DNA from 3 places in the Streptomyces sp. NEAU-W12 genome. Region 1 is predicted to be linked to each of the others. Evidence: riboswitches for the same ligand, from Rfam matches in the RefSeq annotation. Region 1 holds a riboswitch; each other region holds the start of a gene.
The links. A riboswitch is a leader RNA that binds a small molecule or an ion and turns the genes downstream of it on or off. The one in region 1 is predicted to bind cyclic di-AMP.
Positions count from the first base shown of each region.

Region 1 (6,393 bases):
CGGTGCGGGTGGACCCGGGCAACATCAAGCAGTTCGACGACAAGGTCAAGGAGATCGCGAGGGCGGCCAAGGACCACGGCACGTCGATCCGGATCGGCGCGAGCCAGGCCGTGGGACAGGCGCGGCGGCTTTGGACCGAACCGTCAGGGAAACAGCGAAAGAGCCGTGGGGGCGACGGGAACCACGGGAGCGACGGGAGGAACAGCCATGACCACCGCGGAGTCCGCCCCGGAGCCGTCGGAGCCGTCACGGGCGGCCGGGGACTTCGACCTCGGCGCACTGCTGGCCGAGCGCGGAGCCGAGCGCTACGAGCTGCACACCAGACACCTCAACCACCAGCTCCCGCGCATGCTGCGCACCATCGGATTCGACAAGGTCTACGCACGTGCCGAGGGCGCGCACTTCTGGGACGCGGACGGCAACGACCACCTGGACATGCTCGCCGGATTCGGGGTGATGGGCCTGGGGCGCCACCACCCCGTGGTCCGCAAGGCACTGCACGACGTCCTCGACTCCTCGCTCGCCGACCTCACCCGCTTCGACTGCCCGCCGCTGCCCGGACTGCTGGCCGAGAAACTGCTCACCCACAGCCCCCACCTGGACCGGGTGTTCTTCGGCAACAGCGGCACGGAGGCGGTCGAGACCGCGCTGAAGTTCGCCCGGTACGCCACCGGAAGGCCCCGCGTCCTGTACTGCGCGCACGCCTTCCACGGGCTGACCACGGGTTCCCTGTCCGTCAACGGCGAGTCCGGCTTCCGGGACGGATTCGCCCCACTGCTGCCCGACACGGCCGTACCCCTCGGCGATCCGGACGCGCTGGAAAGGGAGCTGGCCAGGGGGGACGTCGCCGCCCTCATCGTGGAACCCGTCCAGGGCAAGGGCGTGCACGCGGCCCCGCCCGGCTATCTGCGTGCCGCCCAGGAGCTGTTGCACCGGCACAGGGCGCTGCTGATCGCCGACGAGGTGCAGACCGGACTCGGACGGACCGGCGACTTCTACGCCTACCAGCACGAGGAAGGGGTCGAACCGGACCTGGTGTGCGTGGCCAAGGCGCTCTCCGGCGGCTACGTGCCGGTGGGGGCCACGCTCGGCAAGGACTGGATCTTCCGCAAGGTCTACTCGTCGATGGACCGGGTGCTGGTCCACTCGGCCAGCTTCGGGGGCAACGCGCAGGCCATGGCGGCCGGCCTCGCGGTGCTGTCGGTCATGGAGAACGAAGGGATCGTCGCGAACGTCCGGGCCACCGGGGAGCTGCTGCGGTCCCGGCTCGCGGCCCTCGTCGACACGTACGAGCTGCTCGCCGACGTCCGTGGCCGGGGCCTGATGATCGGCATCGAGTTCGGCCGGCCGCGGTCGCTGAAGCTGCGCGGCCGCTGGGCCATGCTGCAGGCCGCACGCAAGGGGCTCTTCGCGCAGATGGTGGTCGTCCCGCTGCTGCAGAAGCACAGGATCCTCACCCAGGTCTCCGGCGACCACCTGGAGGTGATCAAGCTGATCCCGCCGCTGATCATCGGCGAGCGGGAGGTGGACCGCTTCGTGGACGCCTTCACCGCGGTCATGGACGACGCCCATGAGGGGGGTCTGGTGTGGGAGTTCGGCAGGACACTGGTCAAGCAGGCGGTCGCCCACCGGTGAGAACGGCGCTCTTTGTCCGTGAGGCAAGAAATTTGCCCCCAGGGCAAGAGTGCGGCTGAATGGAGTCATGAGCTCTCCCGAGGCCGGGCCGTCGGCCGAACCGGCCGACGCGCTCCCCGCGGTCGCCCCGCAGCTGCGCGCCCTCAGGCGTCGGGCCTCCCTGACGCTGGAGGCCGCAGCCCGCGACGCGGGGCTGTCGCCCGCGCACCTCTCCCGGCTGGAGACCGGACAGCGTCAGCCTTCGCTGCCGACGCTGCTCTCCCTCGCCCGCGTCTACGGTACGACGGTTTCCGAACTGCTCGGTGAGACCGCCGTCGGCCGTGAAGCCGTGGTGCGCGCCGCCGACATGGAGCCGACCACGGTCGGCGGCTGGACCTACCGGCAGGCCGGTTCCCCCGGGCGCGGGATGCAGGCCCTGCGGGTCCAGGTCCCGGAGGGATCCCAGGGCGACATCGTGCGGGTCCACCCCGGCGAGGAGTGGCTGTACGTCCTCAGGGGGCGGCTGCGGCTGCGCCTCGGGGAGACCCCGCACCGCCTCGCACCGGGCGACAGCGCGCACTTCGACTCGCTGACCCCGCACCGCATCGCCGCCGAGGACCCCGACGGGGTCGAGCTGCTGTTCGTCCACACCCTGCTGCAGAGTCCCACGGCCGCCCTGTGCCTGGGCCCCACCCCTGGAGACGTGTCATGAAAGACATGGAGGAGAAGTTCCCCCGCGCCCTGTGGGTGAGGCTGTTCATCTACGTCGTGGTGGGGCACCTCTTCGCGGCCTTCGTCTACCTGCTCTTCGAGCTGGGCGCGAAGGCGTAGCCCTCGGGGGCGCTCAGTCCAGCATGCGTTCGCGCAGCCGCTCCCGGTGCCCGGGGGTGAACCCGAGAGCCTGTTCGAGGTAGGGGTCCACGCCGCCCCAGGTCTCCTCGATCGTCTCGAGGGCGGCCGACAGGTACTCGGCGCGGGCGTCGAACAGCGGGTCGAGCAGCTCCATGACCTCGGGTGAGTAGGCCGAGGCGGAGGTGGAGCTGCGGCGCACCTTGTAGCGGCGGTGCGCGGCGCTGGACTTCAGGTAGTCGTCGAAGATCGCGTCCCGCTCCACGCCCAGCGCGAGCAGCGTCACCGCCACCGACAGGCCCGCGCGGTCCTTGCCCGCCGCGCAGTGCATCAGTGCGGGCAGGCTCTCCTCGGCGAGCGAGATCAGCACGCGGGAGTGCTCAGAGGTGCGCTGCGTCACGGTCGCGCGGTACGAGGCGATCATCCGTTCCGCTCCCTTGCCGTCGGCGAGGATCGCGCGGAGCTGGTCGAGGTCCCCGTCACGGACCATCCTCCAGAACTCGGCGCCGTCGGCCGGGTCGCTCAGCGGCAGGTTCACATTGCGCACGCCGGGCAGTTCGATGTCCCGTCCGTCCAGTCTGTGGTCGGCCGCGTTGCGGAAGTCGAAGACGGTGTGCAGTCCCAGGGAGGACAGGAAGGCGGCGTCCTCCTCGGTGGCGTGTGCGAGGTGGCCGCTGCGGAACAGCACCCCGTGCCGCACCCGGCGGCCGTCGACGGTCGGCAGGCCGCCCACATCACGGAAATTGCGCACACCGGTGAGCTCGGGTTCGGTCGACGGGATCTGCTGCGTCACGGGGGCCCCTCTCCCACTCTGCGCCGCCGGCGCGGCGGCGTCGGCGGGTGTCACCCGACGATACGACATGCCTGGCAGGGGCCATGAGTTGGTGACCGGGCCGGGCGGCGTGGTGTCGCCGGTGTCGAGCCACCGGCGCGGACGGACGCCGGCACGGCCCCTGGGCGGACCCGTCGCCGGACCGGGTTGAATCCTCCCTTCTTCCCTTATTGATGCGTTCTGTCCGTTTAGGTGGTTTCGACCCAACGTGCACCGATAGGAAGGGAGATGGGGGTGAGGTGGTGAGCATCGTCATAGAGGTGACGATGCGTTGTCGCCATGCTCACGTAATTCCCGTGTTTCGCAAGGGGATTCAGGGGGCGTGTAATGCCCGGGGCGACTCTGGGTGACCGTTTTCATGTCAATGGATCACGGAAATGCGCCTTTGCTCGGAAGACCGGGCTTGTTCCTTTGCGTACCGGTCGCCTACGTTCACCATCGATCCGGACAGACGCCTAATCCTGCCGCTGTCCGGAGCCTTCACACTCTGACCCGCGTATGGCAGGAGCGGGGGACCCACAGGTACGACTGCCTGTTCCGGTCTCCGGAACGGCTTGGGGTTAAGCCGCGTTTCGACGCGGCCGGGCATCTCCAGTCCGAACCCGACAGCTCACCTCGTAGGCGCCGGAGAGGAATTCGTCATGCCCGCAAAGGGTAAGCACCGCCGTCCCAGCGCTTTGCGCTTCACCCGCTCCCTCGCCGTCGCCGGAACCGGTGGCGCCGCGCTCGCCCTACCGCTTCTCGGTGCCACCGGAGCGAACGCCGCCCCTGTGCAGGCCGTCCCGGAAAAGGCCGTCCAGTCGTATTCCGTCGCCGCCGCGGCGGCTGACGGCGTGAAGGCCGACGACGGCGGGAAGGACGACGCCCGCACGTACATAGTGAAGGGCGGCGACTACCTGGCGAAGATCGCCGAGTCCGAGAACGTCGACGGCGGTTGGAAGCAGCTCTACGCCGACAACCGCGAGGCCGTGGGCAGCGACCCGTCGCTCATCCACCCCGGCCTGAAGCTCTCGGTCGACGGCAAGGCCGCCGCGACCGCCGCGCCGGAGAAGCCCTCTTCTTCCGGTAAGTCGGCTTCGCCCTCTTCGTCCGCTCCGTCCTCCGCGCCGGAGTCGGCGGCGGCCGGTGAGTCCTCGGAGCGGTCCGCTCCGAAGCCCTCCTCGGGCTCCTCCGAGCAGTCCGCGTCGAAGTCCTCCTCCGCCGTGGTGCCCGCGAACCAGGCCGCGAACACCTCCGGTTACAGCTCGCCGGTGCCCGGCGGCGGTCTCGGCACCGCCTACAAGGTGGCCGGCAGCATGTGGTCCAGCGGCTACCACACCGGTGTCGACTTCGCCGTCCCGACCGGTACCTCCCTGAAGGCCGTGGGCCCGGGCACCGTCGTCTCCGCCGGCTGGGCCGGCTCGTACGGCAACCAGGTCGTCATCAAGCTGAACGACGGCTACTACGCCCAGTACGCCCACCTGTCCTCGCTGTCCGTCTCGGCCGGCCAGGCCGTGAGCGGCGGCCAGCAGGTCGGTCTCGCGGGCTCCACCGGCAACTCGACCGGCCCGCACCTGCACTTCGAGATCCGCACCACGCCGGACTACGGCTCGGACGTGGACCCGGTCTCCTACCTCCGCGGCAAGGGCGTCTCCATCGGCTGACCCCGCGCCACCCCGCCCGGCACGCGCCGAAGGCCGGACCCCGATCCCCGGGTCCGGCCTTCGGCGCGTACGCCCGGAGTGTTCCGTGCGCCACGTCGCCCGCCACCCGACATCCTTCTCCCCAGGGCTACTCCGGAACTGGCCGATGCTGTGCGAGTGGCTTATCTCACCGCCCGTCAATGTCTTCCTACGGTCGCGTAGGTCACATTCGAAGGTGAATCATGTCCGGTTGTGGCAGACGATTCGAAGAATGACGGCAAGGCAGTGATCGGGTCGTACGTGGCGGTGGGGGACAGCTTCACCGAGGGCGTCGGCGACCCCGGCCCCGACGGGGCGTTCGTCGGCTGGGCCGACCGGTTCGCGGTGCTTCTCGCCGACCGGCGCCCCGAAGGCGACTTCCAGTACACGAATCTCGCGGTGCGCGGGAAGCTGCTCGACCAGGTCATGGCCGACCAGCTCCCGCGGGCCGTCGAACTGGCCCCCGCACTGGTTTCTTTCTGTGCGGGCGGCAACGACATCCTGCGCCCCGGCAGCGACCCGGACGAGGTGGCCGAGCGTTTCGAGCAGGCGGTCGCCGCGCTCACGGCGGTCTCCGGCACGGTGCTGGTGACGACCGGGTTCGACACCCGGGGCGTGCCCCTGCTGAGGCATCTGCGCGGCAAGATCGCCACCTACAACGGGCACGTCCGGGCCGTCGCCGACCGGTACGGCTGTCCGGTGCTCGACCTGTGGTCCCTGAGGAGCATCCAGGACCGCAGGGCCTGGGACGCCGACCGGCTGCACCTGTCGCCCGAGGGACACACCCGCGTGGCGCTCCGCGCGGGCCAGACCCTCGGCCTGGACGTCCCGGCCGACCCGGAGCAGGCCTGGCCCCAGCTGCCGCCGCGCGGCAGCCTGCACGTCCGGCGTGACGACGTCCAGTGGGCGCGCGAGTACCTGGTGCCGTGGATAGGACGCAGGCTGCGCGGGGAGTCGTCGGGGGACCACGTGACGGCGAAGGGGATGCTGTCCCCGGGTGACATCAGGGAGCGCATCGCCGCGGTGGCGTGACGCCGGGCGTGGGGGCAGCGGGGAGGGGGCGGGTGCGCGCCCGTCCCCGCGGCCCCGCGCCGACGCACATAATGGAATGTCTGACCGATTTTCCTTGGAGGCGTCGTGGCCGGTATCCGTTCCCAGAGCTCCGGGCTCCGTGCGCTACGGCCCGCGGCCTTCGGCGCGGACCCCGCCGGTGAGCGCATGGAGCGCATCCGCCGGTCCCCGCACTACCGGGACGGCGTGTTCCAGAATCCCCAAGGCCCCACCCGGGCCCGGCCCCCGGGCTCGTCCCGGGACCTGGCGAGGACCTACTTCGACAAGGGCACCCGGTCCCGCCGTGCCCCGCACCACACCCCGCCGGTGCACGCCACCACCCTCGCCGACCTGGCCCGCCCGCCGGCCTCCGGACTGCGGCTGACC
Region 1 is NZ_JAPJDM010000004.1:10,113-16,505, forward strand. It holds partial or broken gene ORI94_RS06215 (flavodoxin-dependent (E)-4-hydroxy-3-methylbut-2-enyl-diphosphate synthase) at 1-104, shown strand, start outside; gene ORI94_RS06220 (aspartate aminotransferase family protein) at 208-1,635, shown strand; gene ORI94_RS06225 (helix-turn-helix domain-containing protein) at 1,703-2,326, shown strand; gene ORI94_RS06230 (DUF6126 family protein) at 2,323-2,445, shown strand; gene ORI94_RS06235 (tyrosine-protein phosphatase) at 2,459-3,256, opposite strand; cyclic di-AMP (ydaO/yuaA leader) riboswitch at 3,771-3,932, shown strand; gene ORI94_RS06240 (M23 family metallopeptidase) at 3,937-4,938, shown strand; gene ORI94_RS06245 (SGNH/GDSL hydrolase family protein) at 5,203-5,988, shown strand; gene ORI94_RS06250 (MBL fold metallo-hydrolase) at 6,094-6,393, shown strand, end outside.

Region 2 (6,393 bases), on a different contig from region 1:
CAGCTGGAGCTCGCCCTCTGGCTCGAGGCCGACCGCATGGGCTCCCTGCTGGCAGCCCTGGACGAGGAGTCCATGGAGAACCAGCGGGACGTCGTCAAGAACGAGCGCCGCCAGCGCTACGACAACGTCCCCTACGGCACGGCCTTCGAGAAGCTGACCGCCCTCTCCTTCCCGGCCGGCCACCCGTACCACCACACGCCCATCGGATCGATGGCGGACCTGGACGCGGCCACCCTGGAGGACGCCCGCGCCTTCTTCCGCACGTACTACGCGCCGAACAACGCCGTGCTCTCCGTCGTCGGTGACATCGACCCGGAGCAGACGCTCGCCTGGATCGAGAAGTACTTCGGCTCCATCCCCTCCCACGAGGGCAAGCCCGAGCCCCGTGACGGCTCGCTGCCCGGGATCATCGGCGAGGAACTGCGCGAGCTCGTCGAGGAGGAGGTTCCCTCGCGTGCGCTGATGGCCGCCTACCGGCTGCCCGAGGACGGCACCCGCGCGAGCGACGCCGCGGACCTGGCGCTCACGATCCTCGGTGGCGGCGAGTCCTCCAGGCTCTACAACCGGCTGGTACGACGGGACCGTACGGCGGTGGCGGCCGGGTTCGGTCTGCTGCGGCTGGCCGGGGCGCCCTCCCTGGGCTGGCTGGACGTGAAGACGTCCGGTGACGTGGAGGTACCCGTGATCGAGGCCGCGGTCGACGAGGAGCTCGCCCGGTTCGCCGAGCAGGGGCCCACGGCCGAGGAGATGGAGCGCGCCCAGGCCCAGCTGGAGCGCGAGTGGCTGGACCGGCTCAGCACCGTCGCCGGCCGGGCCGACGAACTGTGCCGGTACGCCGTCCTGTTCGGTGACCCGCAGCTCGCCCTCACCGCCGTCGGACGCATCCTCGAGGTGACCGCCGAGGACGTCCGGGAGGTCGCCGAGGCCCGCCTGCGTCCCGACAACCGCGCGGTGCTCGTCTACGAGCCCGTCGCCCCCGAGGCCGGGGAGTCCGAAGAAGCCGCGGCCGCAGGCACCGACGAGGCCGCGGCCGCAGGCACCGACGAGAACGAGGAGACGGCGAAGTGACCGAGCTCGCCACGATGGACTTCCACCCCCAGCCGCAGGCGGGCGAGGCCCGGCCCTGGGCCTTCCCGGCCCCCGAGCGCACCACCCTCGGCAACGGTCTGACGGTGCTGCGCTGCCACCGCCCCGGCCAGCAGATCGTCGCTGTCGAGGTACTCCTCGACGCGCCCCTGGAGGCCGAGCCGGCCGGCCTCGACGGCGTCGCCACCATCACCGCGCGGGCGTTCTCCGAGGGCACCGACAAGCACTCCGCCGAGGAGTTCGCCGCCGAACTGGAGCGCTGCGGCGCGACCCTGGACGCCTACGCCGACCACCCCGGCGTCCGCCTGAGCCTCGAGGTGCCGGCCTCCCGGCTCGCCAAGGGACTCGGACTGCTCGCCGACGCCCTCAGGGCGCCCGCGTTCGCCGACGGCGAGATCGAGCGTCTCGTCCGCAACCGCCTCGACGAGATCCCGCACGAGCTGGCCAACCCGTCCCGCCGCGCCGCCAAGGAACTCTCCAAGGAGCTGTTCCCGGCGACGTCGCGCATGTCCCGCCCGCGCCAGGGCACCGAGGAGACGGTCGCCGGCATCGACTCGACGGCCGTACGCGCCTTCTACGAGAGGCACGTCCGCCCCGCCACCGCCACCGCGGTGGTCGTCGGCGACCTCACCGGCACCGACCTGGACGAGTTGCTCGGCGACACCCTCGGAGCCTGGACCGGACCGGCCGCCCAGCCGCGGCCCGTCGCGCCGGTCACCGCCGACGACACGGGCCGCGTCGTGATCGTGGACCGCCCCGGCGCCGTACAGACGCAGCTGCTCATCGGCCGCGTCGGCGCGGACCGGCACGACCGCGTGTGGCCCGCGCAGGTGCTCGGCACCTACTGCCTCGGCGGCACCCTCACCTCCCGCCTGGACCGCGTCCTGCGCGAGGAGAAGGGCTACACCTACGGTGTGCGGTCGTTCGGCCAGGTCCTCAGGTCCGCCCCGGACGGCACCGGCGCGTCGCTGCTCGCCATCAGCGGCTCCGTCGACACCCCGAACACCGGACCCGCCCTGCAGGACCTGTGGACGGTGCTGCGCACCCTCGCCGCGGAAGGCCTCACCGACGCCGAACGCGACGTCGCCGTGCAGAACCTGGTGGGCGTGGCACCGCTCAAGTACGAGACCGCCGCGGCCGTCGCCGGCACCCTCGCCGATCAGGTGGAGCAGCACCTGCCCGACGACTACCAGGCCGAGCTGTACCGGCGGCTCGCCGCCACCGGCACGGTGGAGGCGACCGCGGCGGTGGTGAACGCCTTCCCGGTGGACCGCCTGGTGACCGTCCTGGTCGGTGACGCGGCGCAGATCAAGGAGCCCGTCGAGGCGCTCGGCATCGGCGAAGTCACGGTGGTGTCCGCCGAGTAGACGGGCCGTCGGCGGCCGTTTGGCCGCACGCCGGACACGCACGCGGGCGGGGCCCTGGTGACGAGAACGCCACCAGGGCCCCCTGGTGTCCTGATTGGTCCGGGAGATACCTGTCTGCCCTGTGGGATGCGCTACAAAATCCGGGATCCGTTTGGGGAGGGAAAGCCGTCCCGTTTAGCGTCAGGCGGTCTGTTCGTCGGGCAGTGCGCCGCACCCGCGGCACCGGACAGTCATCGCCGAGTCCCCGTACGGCGCGAGCCAGGGGAGCCGGGGACCCGTCAGCAGTCCCTGGGGTGAATCGGACGCCCGCGCGTGTCGCGAGGGGGTCCGTAGGAGACCTTCCTGCTCCGAACCCGTCAGCTAACCCGGTAGGCGAGAAGGAAGGAAAGGACCACCCTGTACATGGCGTTCACCCGCGCCACCGGAAAGCACCGCCGTCCCAGCCGCGTGCACCGCGGCACCGCCAGGGCGGCGGGCGCCGCGGCTCTCACCACCACCGGTGTCATCGGCTCCCTCTCCGCTCCGGCGCTCGCCGCCGAACCCGCCGCGGGGCAGACCGGCCTGACCCCCGTGGTCACCATGGGCGACGAGGCCGCCGCCCGGGTCGACGCCCAGGCCTCCGCCCAGCACGAGGCCGCACGCGAGGCGGCCCAGGCCGCCGCACGCGAAGCCGCCGAGGAGGCCGCCCGGGAGAAGGCGGCCGAGGAGGCCGTCAAGGCCCGCGAGGCCGAGGAACGCGCCGCGCGTGAGGCCGAGCGCAAGCGCCTCAACACCTTCGTGTCCCCGATCGCGGGCTCGTACGTCTCGACCGGCTATCTGTCCGGCGGTGCCGTCTGGTCCTCCGGCACCCACACCGGTGTCGACTTCCACGCCGCGAGCGGCACCCCCGTGCTCTCGGTCGGCATGGGTACCGTCGTCGAGGCCGGCTGGGGCGGCGCCTACGGCAACCAGGTCGTGATCAAGATGCACGACGGCACGTACACCCAGTACGGCCACCTGTCGTCCGTCGGCGTCTCGGTGGGCCAGCAGGTCACCCCGGGCCAGCAGATCGGCGTCTCCGGCGCCACCGGCAACGTCACCGGCGCGCATCTGCACTTCGAGGCCCGCACCACCGCCGGGTACGGCTCCGACATCGACCCCGTCGCGTACCTCCGCGCGCACGGAGCGAACGTCTGACCGGGGACGCGTTCCCCGGCCGCCGTGCGCACCTCGACGTCCGTGTGGTCCCCTGACGCCCCAGGTGTCCGCTTTCGCGGAATGGCCCCGACTCGGCTCTCCGAGTCGGGGCTTTCGGTGTTTCCGGCGGACCGTTGTCCAAAAAACGAACATGATTTCCGGCCCGCCGTCGGAAATCCTCGCGCGTTGCAATAGAGTCACGGAACAGGTGTCACCCGTTGACGTTGTGCGGGGATCAATTCGGAGGTCGGTCATGCGTATTCCGGCGCACTCGGTGTGCACGGCGATCCGGGACGACATCGTCTCGGGTGTCTACGAGCGTGGCGGCCGGCTGACCGAGGAACTCCTCGCCCGCCGCTACGGTGTCTCGCGCGTCCCCGTCCGGGAGGCCCTGCGCACCCTGGAGGCCGAGGGCTTCGTGGTCACCCGGCGGCACGCGGGCGCGTGCGTGGCGGAACCCACCGAGCAGGAGGCCGCCGACCTGCTGGAGATGCGGCTGCTGCTGGAGCCGCTCGGCGCCCTGCGTGCCGCGCAGCGCCGCACCGAGGCCCATCTGAAGGTGCTGCGCGGTCTGGTCCGGCTGGGCCAGGAGCGGGCCCGGCAGGGTCACAGCGACGACCTGCGCTCCCTGGGCGGCTGGTTCCACGAGACGCTCGCCCAGGCGTCCGGCAGTCCGGCGCTGACGTCGACGCTGATCCGGCTCCGGCACAAGATCGGCTGGATGTACGAGGTGCGGGGGGCGAGGGACCCCGTGGAGTGCTGGGCGGAGCACGGCGCGATCGTCGACGCCGTGGTGCGCGGCGACGGCGAGCGCGCGCGTGCGGTCATGGCGCTGCACACCGAGCGGGCCACCGCCGCCCACCGCCCGCGCTTCACCGCGGGGGCCGGGCGCGCGGACCGGGCGGCCCGTGCCGAGCGTGTGAGGAACTCGCAACATCCCGTAAACACACCGAGCCTCCGGCATTAACACGGAGACCGTATACAAGAGAAGGAAATTCGGTGGAAGTGAAATCCGCCTGCCGTTTTCCGTGAACGCCTGATTGTGTGCGGGGGAGTGGCGGCCGGATGAGCCGGGGGGCTGGTAAAACGCGCCCCCTGAAAAAAGGGCGCCGCGACCCCCGCAAGGGGTGCCGCGGCTCCGTTTTTTCCGGGCGTCTCACACGGTCTCGGGGAGTTCCTCGAGGCCTTCGGAGACCAGCTTCGCCAGCCGGTCGAGGGCGGCGTCGGCCCCCTCGGCGTCGGAGGCGAGGACGATCTCCTCGCCCCCCTGGGCGCCCAGGCCCAGAACGGCCAGCATGGAGGCCGCGTTGACGGGGTTGCCGCCGGCCTTGGCGATCGTCACCGGGACGCCTGTGGCCGTGGCGGATCGGACGAAGATGGAGGCGGGACGGGCATGGAGGCCCTCGGCCCAGCCGACGTTGACGCGGCGCTCAGCCATGTGTTGCTGCCCTTCGAAGTTCAGGTTGTCTAGACCAGTTTTCCATATCGTGAAGCAAGCCGGGGAGGGGCACTCGCCCCCGCTCCCCGGCGGCACCGGACCGCGGCCCCGGTCCGGTGCGTGCCCCCACAGACTGCCTCGCGCCGTTGCCGTACGCGAGCCGTACTCTGGGGCCCATGCAGATCTCGTCGGACCGGCATGAGTACCCCGCCCACTGGGAGGCCGACGTGGTGCTGCGGGACGGCGGCACCGCGCGTATCCGCCCCATCACCGTCGACGACGCCGAGCGCCTGGTCAGCTTCTACGAGCAGGTGTCGGACGAGTCGAAGTACTACCGTTTCTTCGCGCCCTACCCCCGTCTGTCCGCCAAGGACGTGCACCGCTTCACGCATCACGACTTCGTGGACCGGGTGGGGCTCGCGGCCACCGTGGGCGGCGAGTTCATCGCCACCGTACGCTACGACCGGATCGGCCCCGACGGGACGCCCGCGTCTGCGCCGGCCGACGAGGCCGAGGTCGCCTTCCTCGTGCAGGACGCCCACCAGGGCCGGGGCATCGCCTCCGCCCTGCTCGAGCACATCGCCGCCGTCGCTCGGGAGCGCGGCATCCGCCGGTTCGCCGCCGAGGTGCTGCCGGCCAACAGCAAGATGATCAAGGTGTTCACGGACGCCGGGTACACCCAGAAGCGCAGCTTCGAGGACGGTGTCGTCCGCCTGGAGTTCGGCCTCGAGCCCACGGACCGCTCCCTGGCCGTGCAGCAGGCGCGCGAGCAGCGCGCCGAGGCCCGCTCGGTGCAGCGGCTGCTCGCCCCGGGCTCGGTCGCCGTCATAGGCGCCGGCCGTGCGCCCGGCGGCGTGGGCCGCGGTCTCCTCGACAACATCCGGGACGCCGGGTACACCGGCCGCCTGTACGCCGTGAACAAGGCCCTGCCGCCGGAGTGCGAGGAACTCGACGGAGTCGCCGGGGTGCCCGCCCACCGCTCGGTGCGGGACATCGACGGCCCGGTCGACCTCGCCGTCGTCGCGGTCCCCCCCGGACAGGTCTCCGAGGTCGTCGCCGAATGCGGCGAACACGGGGTGCAGGGACTCGTGGTCGTGACCGCCGGGTACGCCGACGCGGGCCCCGACGGCCGTGAGCGCCAGCGCGCCCTCGTCCGCCAGGCCCGCTCGTACGGCATGCGGATCATCGGACCGAACGCGTTCGGCGTCATCAACACCTCCTCGGACGTACGCCTGAACGCCTCGCTCGCACCGCAGATGCCGCGCCCCGGCCGCATCGGCCTGTTCGCCCAGTCCGGAGCCATCGGCATCGCCCTGCTGTCGCGGC
Region 2 is NZ_JAPJDM010000005.1:233,071-239,463, reverse strand. It holds gene ORI94_RS08785 (M16 family metallopeptidase) at 1-1,068, shown strand, start outside; gene ORI94_RS08780 (M16 family metallopeptidase) at 1,065-2,453, shown strand; cyclic di-AMP (ydaO/yuaA leader) riboswitch at 2,678-2,842, shown strand; gene ORI94_RS08775 (M23 family metallopeptidase) at 2,856-3,629, shown strand; gene ORI94_RS08770 (GntR family transcriptional regulator) at 3,883-4,596, shown strand; gene ORI94_RS08765 (HPr family phosphocarrier protein) at 4,786-5,067, opposite strand; gene ORI94_RS08760 (bifunctional GNAT family N-acetyltransferase/acetate--CoA ligase family protein) at 5,244-6,393, shown strand, end outside.
Region 2: linked by a shared signal. The riboswitch ahead of ORI94_RS08775 (M23 family metallopeptidase) and the one ahead of ORI94_RS06240 (M23 family metallopeptidase) in region 1 are both predicted to bind cyclic di-AMP.

Region 3 (6,393 bases), on a different contig from region 1:
CGAAGCCGCCCTCGTCGCCGAGGCCGGTGGACAGGCCGCGGCCCTTCAGCACCTTCTTCAGCGTGTGGTAGACCTCGGTGCCCCAGCGCAGGGCCTCGGAGAAGGACTCCGCGCCGATCGGGGCGATCATGAACTCCTGGATGTCCACGTTGGAGTCCGCGTGCGAACCGCCGTTGAGGATGTTCATCATCGGCACCGGCAGCAGGTGCGCGTTGGGGCCGCCGAGGTAGCGGAACAGGGGCAGGTCGCTGGCCTCGGAGGCGGCGTGGGCGACGGCCAGGGAGACGCCGAGGATGGCGTTGGCGCCGAGGGAGCCCTTGTTGTCGGTGGCGTCCAGGTCGAACATCGCCTGGTCGATCAGGCGCTGCTCGGTGGCGTCGTAGCCGACGAGCTCCGGGCCGATCTGCTCGATGACGGCCAGGACCGCCTTCTCGACGCCCTTGCCCTGGTAGCGGTCGGGGTCTCCGTCACGGAGTTCGATGGCCTCGAAGGCGCCGGTGGAGGCGCCGGACGGGACGGCGGCACGACCCGTGCTGCCGTCGTCGAGGCCGACCTCGACCTCGACCGTGGGGTTGCCTCGGGAGTCCAGGATTTCCCGGGCTACGACGACGTCGATGGACGGCACGAGCATCTCCTTCATGGATGTGACGTGGTTCAGCGGGGCCACGGGGCCCTGCGGACCCGAGCCTATCCGGCTCGGGGCGATCGGCCATCCGGCCGGCCGCTTCGCGGACAGAACCGAGAGTAAATTGTTTCCGAACGAAACAAAGACGTGTCCGGGAAACCCGGGAACGGGAGGCCCGCTCCGACCACGGGAAAGCCCCGCCCCGGCGCGCACGGGGGACGCGCGCCGGGGCGGGGCGGACCTCCGCGGGGCCGGGGCCCGGACCCGCGGCCGACGTCCTACTTCAGGTGCAGCTGCTGGCCCGGGTAGATGAGGTCGGCGTCCTCGACGATGTCGTCGTTCAGCTTGAACAGCTTGCCCCAGCCGCCCTTGACGTCGTTCTCCGAGGCGATCGAGCTGAGGGTGTCGCCCTTGAGGACCTTGTACTCGCCGTCGCCCTTCTTGACCTTCTCGCCGGTCGGGGTGGTGACGGTCTTCCTGGCGGCCGGACGCTCGTCGGAGCGGGAGGCCTTCTGCCCGGCGGAACGCTCGGGAGCGGCCTCGGTGCTCTGCTCCGGCGCCTGCTGCTCCGGCGCCTGCTGCTGGGAGCCCTGCGAGGGACCGCTGCCCTGACTGCCGGAGTTCTGGCTGCCCGAGCTCTGGCTGCCCGGGCTCCCGGCGGAACCGCCACCGGTGTAGGCGGCGCCGGACAGGCCCTTGCCGCAGACCGGCCAGGCGCCCTTGCCCTGGCCCGCGAGGACCTTCTCGGCGATCTCGATCTGCTGGGCCTTGCTGGCCTGGTCGGCGGTGGCGGCGTACTTCGTGCCGCCGTAGCCGGCCCAGGTGGAGGCGGAGAACTGCAGGCCGCCGTAGTAGCCGTTGCCGGTGTTGATCGACCAGTTGCCACCGGACTCGCACTGGGCGACGGTGTCCCACTCGGCGGCGGTGGCGGCGGAGGCGTTGCCGGCCGCCATCAGCGGGGCGGCGACGGCGGCACCGGTGACGCCGGCGACGGCGATGGCACGGGTGGCCTTGGACGGACGACGGTGCTTGCCCTTGCTGGAAAACAGCATGGTTGGATCCCCTCACCGACGCCTACGAGGTGAGCTGTCGGGTTCGGGCCGGTTGAGTTGCCCGGCCGCGTTCCCTTGCGGGACGCGGCTTCACCCCGAGCCGTGTCCGGCGTACTTCACCGGATCCGGCGCCTACCTTGGGTCCCCCGCTCCTGCCTACGGCGCATGACGCGACGACTGTTCCCGTGCTGCCACTGGCAGGATTCGGCGTGGCGGCAGCCGGGGCCCGTGATGACGAGCGGTCACGACCGTAGACACGCTCGCAGCGGATTATCAAAGACGATCAGGGCTTCTGAGACCTATCTCTCATCACCTTTAAACCGGACATTTGTTGCGAACCATGACTCTCAACTTCCGCCATCGGCGCGCTTTTTCGCACTCCGGGCCACCTGTCACCCGGTCGGCGCGACGTCATCACCCGACCGGCGCAGGGCCGACACCCGAGCGACCGGACACCGCTGCGGGAATGTCAGAATTCAACCGACTCAAACCAGAATGCGATCCCTTAACCGAAAAGGGTGAGATGCGGGGTGGCGGCACCCTCGGCCTCGTCACCCCCGCCGTACTGGGCGAGCCATCCGCCGCCGAGGGCAAGGGAGTCGGAGGCGGCCGAGGAGCCGCTCGCGGAGCCCGAGCCGGAGTCGCTCGACGGGGAGGAGCTGTCGAGGCCGCGCGCGAAGCCGAGACCGCCGCGCGACGCGTGCCGCCCGGAGGATCCGGCATCACGGTCCTCACGCGCCTCCTCCTCGGCACTGGCGCCGCGGTGACGGCCGCTGCCGGAGTCCTCACCGTCGGCCGATTCCGAAGCGTCGGCCTTCTGCCCCGGCTTGCCCGAGTCGTCCCCCTGGGTGGAAGGAGACGCGGAGGGGGAGGGAGAGGCATCCGCTCCCGCTTCCTTCTCCTTCTCCTTCTCCTGGCCGTCCTCGTCGTCCTCGTCACCCCCGGCACCCTTCGCGTCCGACGAGGAGCCGGCGGACGGGGAGGGTGACGGAGTGGCGGATCTTTCGGAGCCGGACGCACCCGACGCGTCACCCTCCACGCCGGTGTCGACGTCGAGCGCGGGCGCGTCCTGGTCCAGGCCCCCCAGCAGCCCGCAGGCTCTCCACACGCCGACACCCCGGTCGGCGAGAATCTTCTCGGCCACGGCTATCTGCTGGCCGCGGCTGGCCTGGTCGGCGCTGATCGCGTAGTCGAGGCCGCCGTAGGCTTCCCAGTCCTCCTGGGTCAACTGCAGGCCGCCGTAGTAGCCGTTGCCGGAGTTCTGGCTCCAAGAGCCGCCCGACTCGCACTCGGCCACCCGGTCCCAGGTCGAGCCGTCGGCGGCACTGGCGGCGCCGGCCCCGAGGAGAGGGATCGCGATGGCCGAGCCGGTCACTCCGGCCGCGACGAGGAGAGCCGGAGCCTGGCGGGGGCGACGGTGACGACCGTTCCCGGAGAGCATGCGGAGACCTTTCGCAGGAGAACAGTTGCTCGCACGGCGTTTCGAACCATGGCGTGTGAAAAGCGGGACGCCGCGCTTGATGGGTGAACGTATAGGCAGTCGAACGTCTGTCACAAGTTCATGCCGCGCAGATCACACGAAGATCACAGAATTGAGTGGGTGTCACCTTTACGGACGTCCTACCAACGGTCGACGGACCGTGTCCGAGGGGGTCCTGACGGTCACTTGAGCCGCGGCCGACGGTCACGCCGAGGGCTTTTCCGGGGCCCTTCCAAAGACCATCCGGGGCATTTCGGAATGCTTTCCGGGCGCGTCGCCCCCGTTCGCAACATCACATCGGGGGCGGGGTGAATTTCACCGGCAGTGTGCGCAGTCCGCGCATGATGAGGCCGCCGCGCCAGCGCAGTTCGGCCGGATCCGCCGCGAGTTCGAGGTCCGGCAGCCGGGTCAGCAGCGTGGCGAGCGCGGTCTGGCCCTCCAGGCGGGCCAGCGGGGCGCCGAGGCAGTAGTGGATGCCGTGGCCGTACCCCAGATGCTGGTTGTCGCGCCGTGCGAGGTCGAGCGCGTCGGGGTCGGCGAACCGCTCCGGATCGCGGTCCGCGGCGGCCAGGACGACGAGGACCGGGTCACCGGCGGAGATGTGCTGCCCGCCGACGGTGAGCGCCTCGGTGGCGAACCGCCAGGTGGCCAGCTCCACGGGCCCGTCGTAGCGCAGGAGTTCCTCCAGCCCGGTCTCCAGCAGCCCGCGCTCCCCGGCGGCGAGGGACGTCTGCAGGCGCTCGCGCTGCCCCGGGTGGGTGAGGAGGGCGTAGGTGCCGTTGCCGATGAGGTTGACGGTGGTCTCGAAGCCGGCGAACAGCAGGATGAACGCCATGGCTGCGGCCTCGTTCTCGGTGAGGTGCTCGCCGTGGTCGGAGGCGCGGATCAGGCCGGAGATGAGGTCCTCGCCGGGGGCGGGTTCGGCGGGCAGGGCCTCGCGCTTGCGGTGGATCAGGTCGGCCAGGTAGCCGCGCATCTTCTTGACCGACCGGGCGACACCGCCCCTGGGCCCGCCCGCGTGCCGGATCATCATGCCCGCCCAGTCGCGGAAGTCGTCCTGGTCCTCCCTCGGGACGCCGAGCAGGTCGCAGATGGCGTAGATGGGGAGCGGGAAGGCGAAGTCGTGGATGAGGTCGGCGGAGCCGCCTTCCGCGAACCGGTCGATGAGCCCGTCGGTGAGCTCCTGCACCCGGGGCGCGAACTCGGCGACCCGGCGCGGTGTGAACGCCTTGCTGACCAGCCTGCGCAGCCGGGTGTGGTCCGGCGGGTCGATGTTGAGCAGATGCGTCATCAGCTCGGCCTTGCGCTCACCGGGGATACCGGTCCTGCCCCTGGCGTGGGCGGGCCCGTCGTGGTGCGCCGGGTTCTTCGAGAGACGGGGGTCGGCGAGCGTCTGCTTGGCGTCGGCGTACCGGGTGACCAGCCAGGCCTCCACCCCGCTGGGCAGCCGCGTCCGGTGCACCGGCGCGTGCTCCCTCAGCCAGGCGTACGCGGGGTAGGGGTCGCTCGCGAACTCCCAGGTGAAGAGTTCGGGGGCGCCGTGCTCGGGCCGGGGCTGAGGCTGGTGCTGGTCGGTCACCGCTCGACCGTATCCGGCGGCACGCGGGCAGGTACGACCTGCTCCCCCGGTGCCCGGCGGCACCGGGGGACCGCGCCCTACTCCCCCACGCCCTCGGCGGCCCGTATCGCGTCCCGGTAGGCCCGGGCGGCCGCGCGCAGCGCCGCTTCCGGGTCGACGCCCTCCGCCTCGGCCCGCGCCGCGAGGCCGAGCAGTTCGTAGCCGATGCCCTCCGCCCGGGGCAGGGGGACGTCCAGGCCCGCCGTGCGGACGCGGGAGGCGAGTTTGGCGGCGAGAGCCAGTCCCGGCTGGCCGAGCGGGACGCCCTCGGTGACCGAGGTGCGCCGCTTCTCGACCGCCTTGGTGCGCAGCCAGTGCTCCTTGACCTCCTCGGGGGTGGTCGCCGTCTCGTCGCCGAAGACGTGGGGGTGACGGTGGATGAGCTTGGCGACGATGCCGCCTGCCACGTCGTCGACGGAGAAGGGCTCCTCGGGGTGCTCCTCGGCTATCCGGGCGTGGAAGACGACCTGGAGGAGGACGTCGCCCAGTTCCTCGCGCAGTTCGTCGCGGTCGCCCTCCTCGATCGCCTCGACGAGTTCGTACGCCTCCTCGATGCCGTACTTCGCCAGGCCCTGGTGGGTCTGCCGGGAGGACCAGGGGCACTCGGCGCGGATGCGGTCCATGACCTGGACGAGGTCGAGCAGGCGGGCGCCCGGCAGGTCGTAGGAGGCGGGGAGCAGTTCCAGTTCCGGCATCGGGACGCGGCCGGTGCCGGCGAGGCGTGCCAGTCCGTCGGTCAGGGCGGGCTCGCCCTCGCCGGTCGCCACGACCACCACCGTGCGCCCGCCGGCGCAGGCGTCCACCAGCTCCCCGGCGGCCGGGGAGGTCTCCTCGACCGGTATGCCCGCCTCCCGCAGATACGGCAGCTGCGGATGGGTGCCGTCCGCGCACAGCACCGTGTCGGCCGCGCGCAGGGTCTGCCAGGCGGGCCAGGACAGCAGGCCGGGCGCGACGCGGTGGCTGGTGGTGAGCAGGACGATGCGGCCGGTCGGGGCCGCGGGGGGTGCCGCGGGGCTGGTTGCGTTCACGATCAGAAACTAACCCACGGCGCCGCCGGTCCTCCGGAGGTTGTCCACAGGGGGACCGGCGCGGTGTGACGGTACGCCCGGCTCGTCGGGCGACCGCCCGGCTCGTCAGGCGACCGGCTGGGCCGCGGCTTCCCCCGTGACGTCCCGCACCCACGGGGTCCTGGCGTCGACGCGGCTGCTCTTCTCGTCGTCCCAGGTGCCGTAGCGCGGGTTGAGGTCGACGTCGAGCTCCTTGCTCGCCTCGGACAGCGCCTGCCAGAACTCGGGCCTGCTGGTGTCGGTGCCGAGCCGCTGGGCGAGCTTCTGGGCCTGGAGCTGCAGGCGGAGGTTGCCGTCGAGCCGCTCCGGCGGGATGCCGTACTGCTGCAGCCAGGCCGTCTCCAGTTCCTCGGCCCCGCCGGCCTGCTCCTCCAGACCGGAGCGCATCTCCTGGACCTCCTTGGGGGTGACCGTCACACCGGCGTCGCGCGCGGCGCGCTCCAGCACCCGGTCCAGGACCATGCCCTGCAGGGTGTCGCGGGTGAGGCTGCCGGTGCGGGCGATGACCTGCTCGTACTGGGCCTCGTCCGGCACCGCCTCCCGCTGGGCCG
Region 3 is NZ_JAPJDM010000020.1:7,579-13,971, forward strand. It holds gene eno (phosphopyruvate hydratase) at 1-625, opposite strand, end outside; gene ORI94_RS23980 (transglycosylase family protein) at 904-1,677, opposite strand; cyclic di-AMP (ydaO/yuaA leader) riboswitch at 1,682-1,851, opposite strand; gene ORI94_RS23985 (transglycosylase family protein) at 2,183-3,118, opposite strand; gene ORI94_RS23990 (cytochrome P450 family protein) at 3,450-4,736, opposite strand; gene ORI94_RS23995 (nucleoside triphosphate pyrophosphohydrolase) at 4,814-5,803, opposite strand; gene ORI94_RS24000 (SurA N-terminal domain-containing protein) at 5,909-6,393, opposite strand, start outside.
Region 3: linked by a shared signal. The riboswitch ahead of ORI94_RS23980 (transglycosylase family protein) and the one ahead of ORI94_RS06240 (M23 family metallopeptidase) in region 1 are both predicted to bind cyclic di-AMP.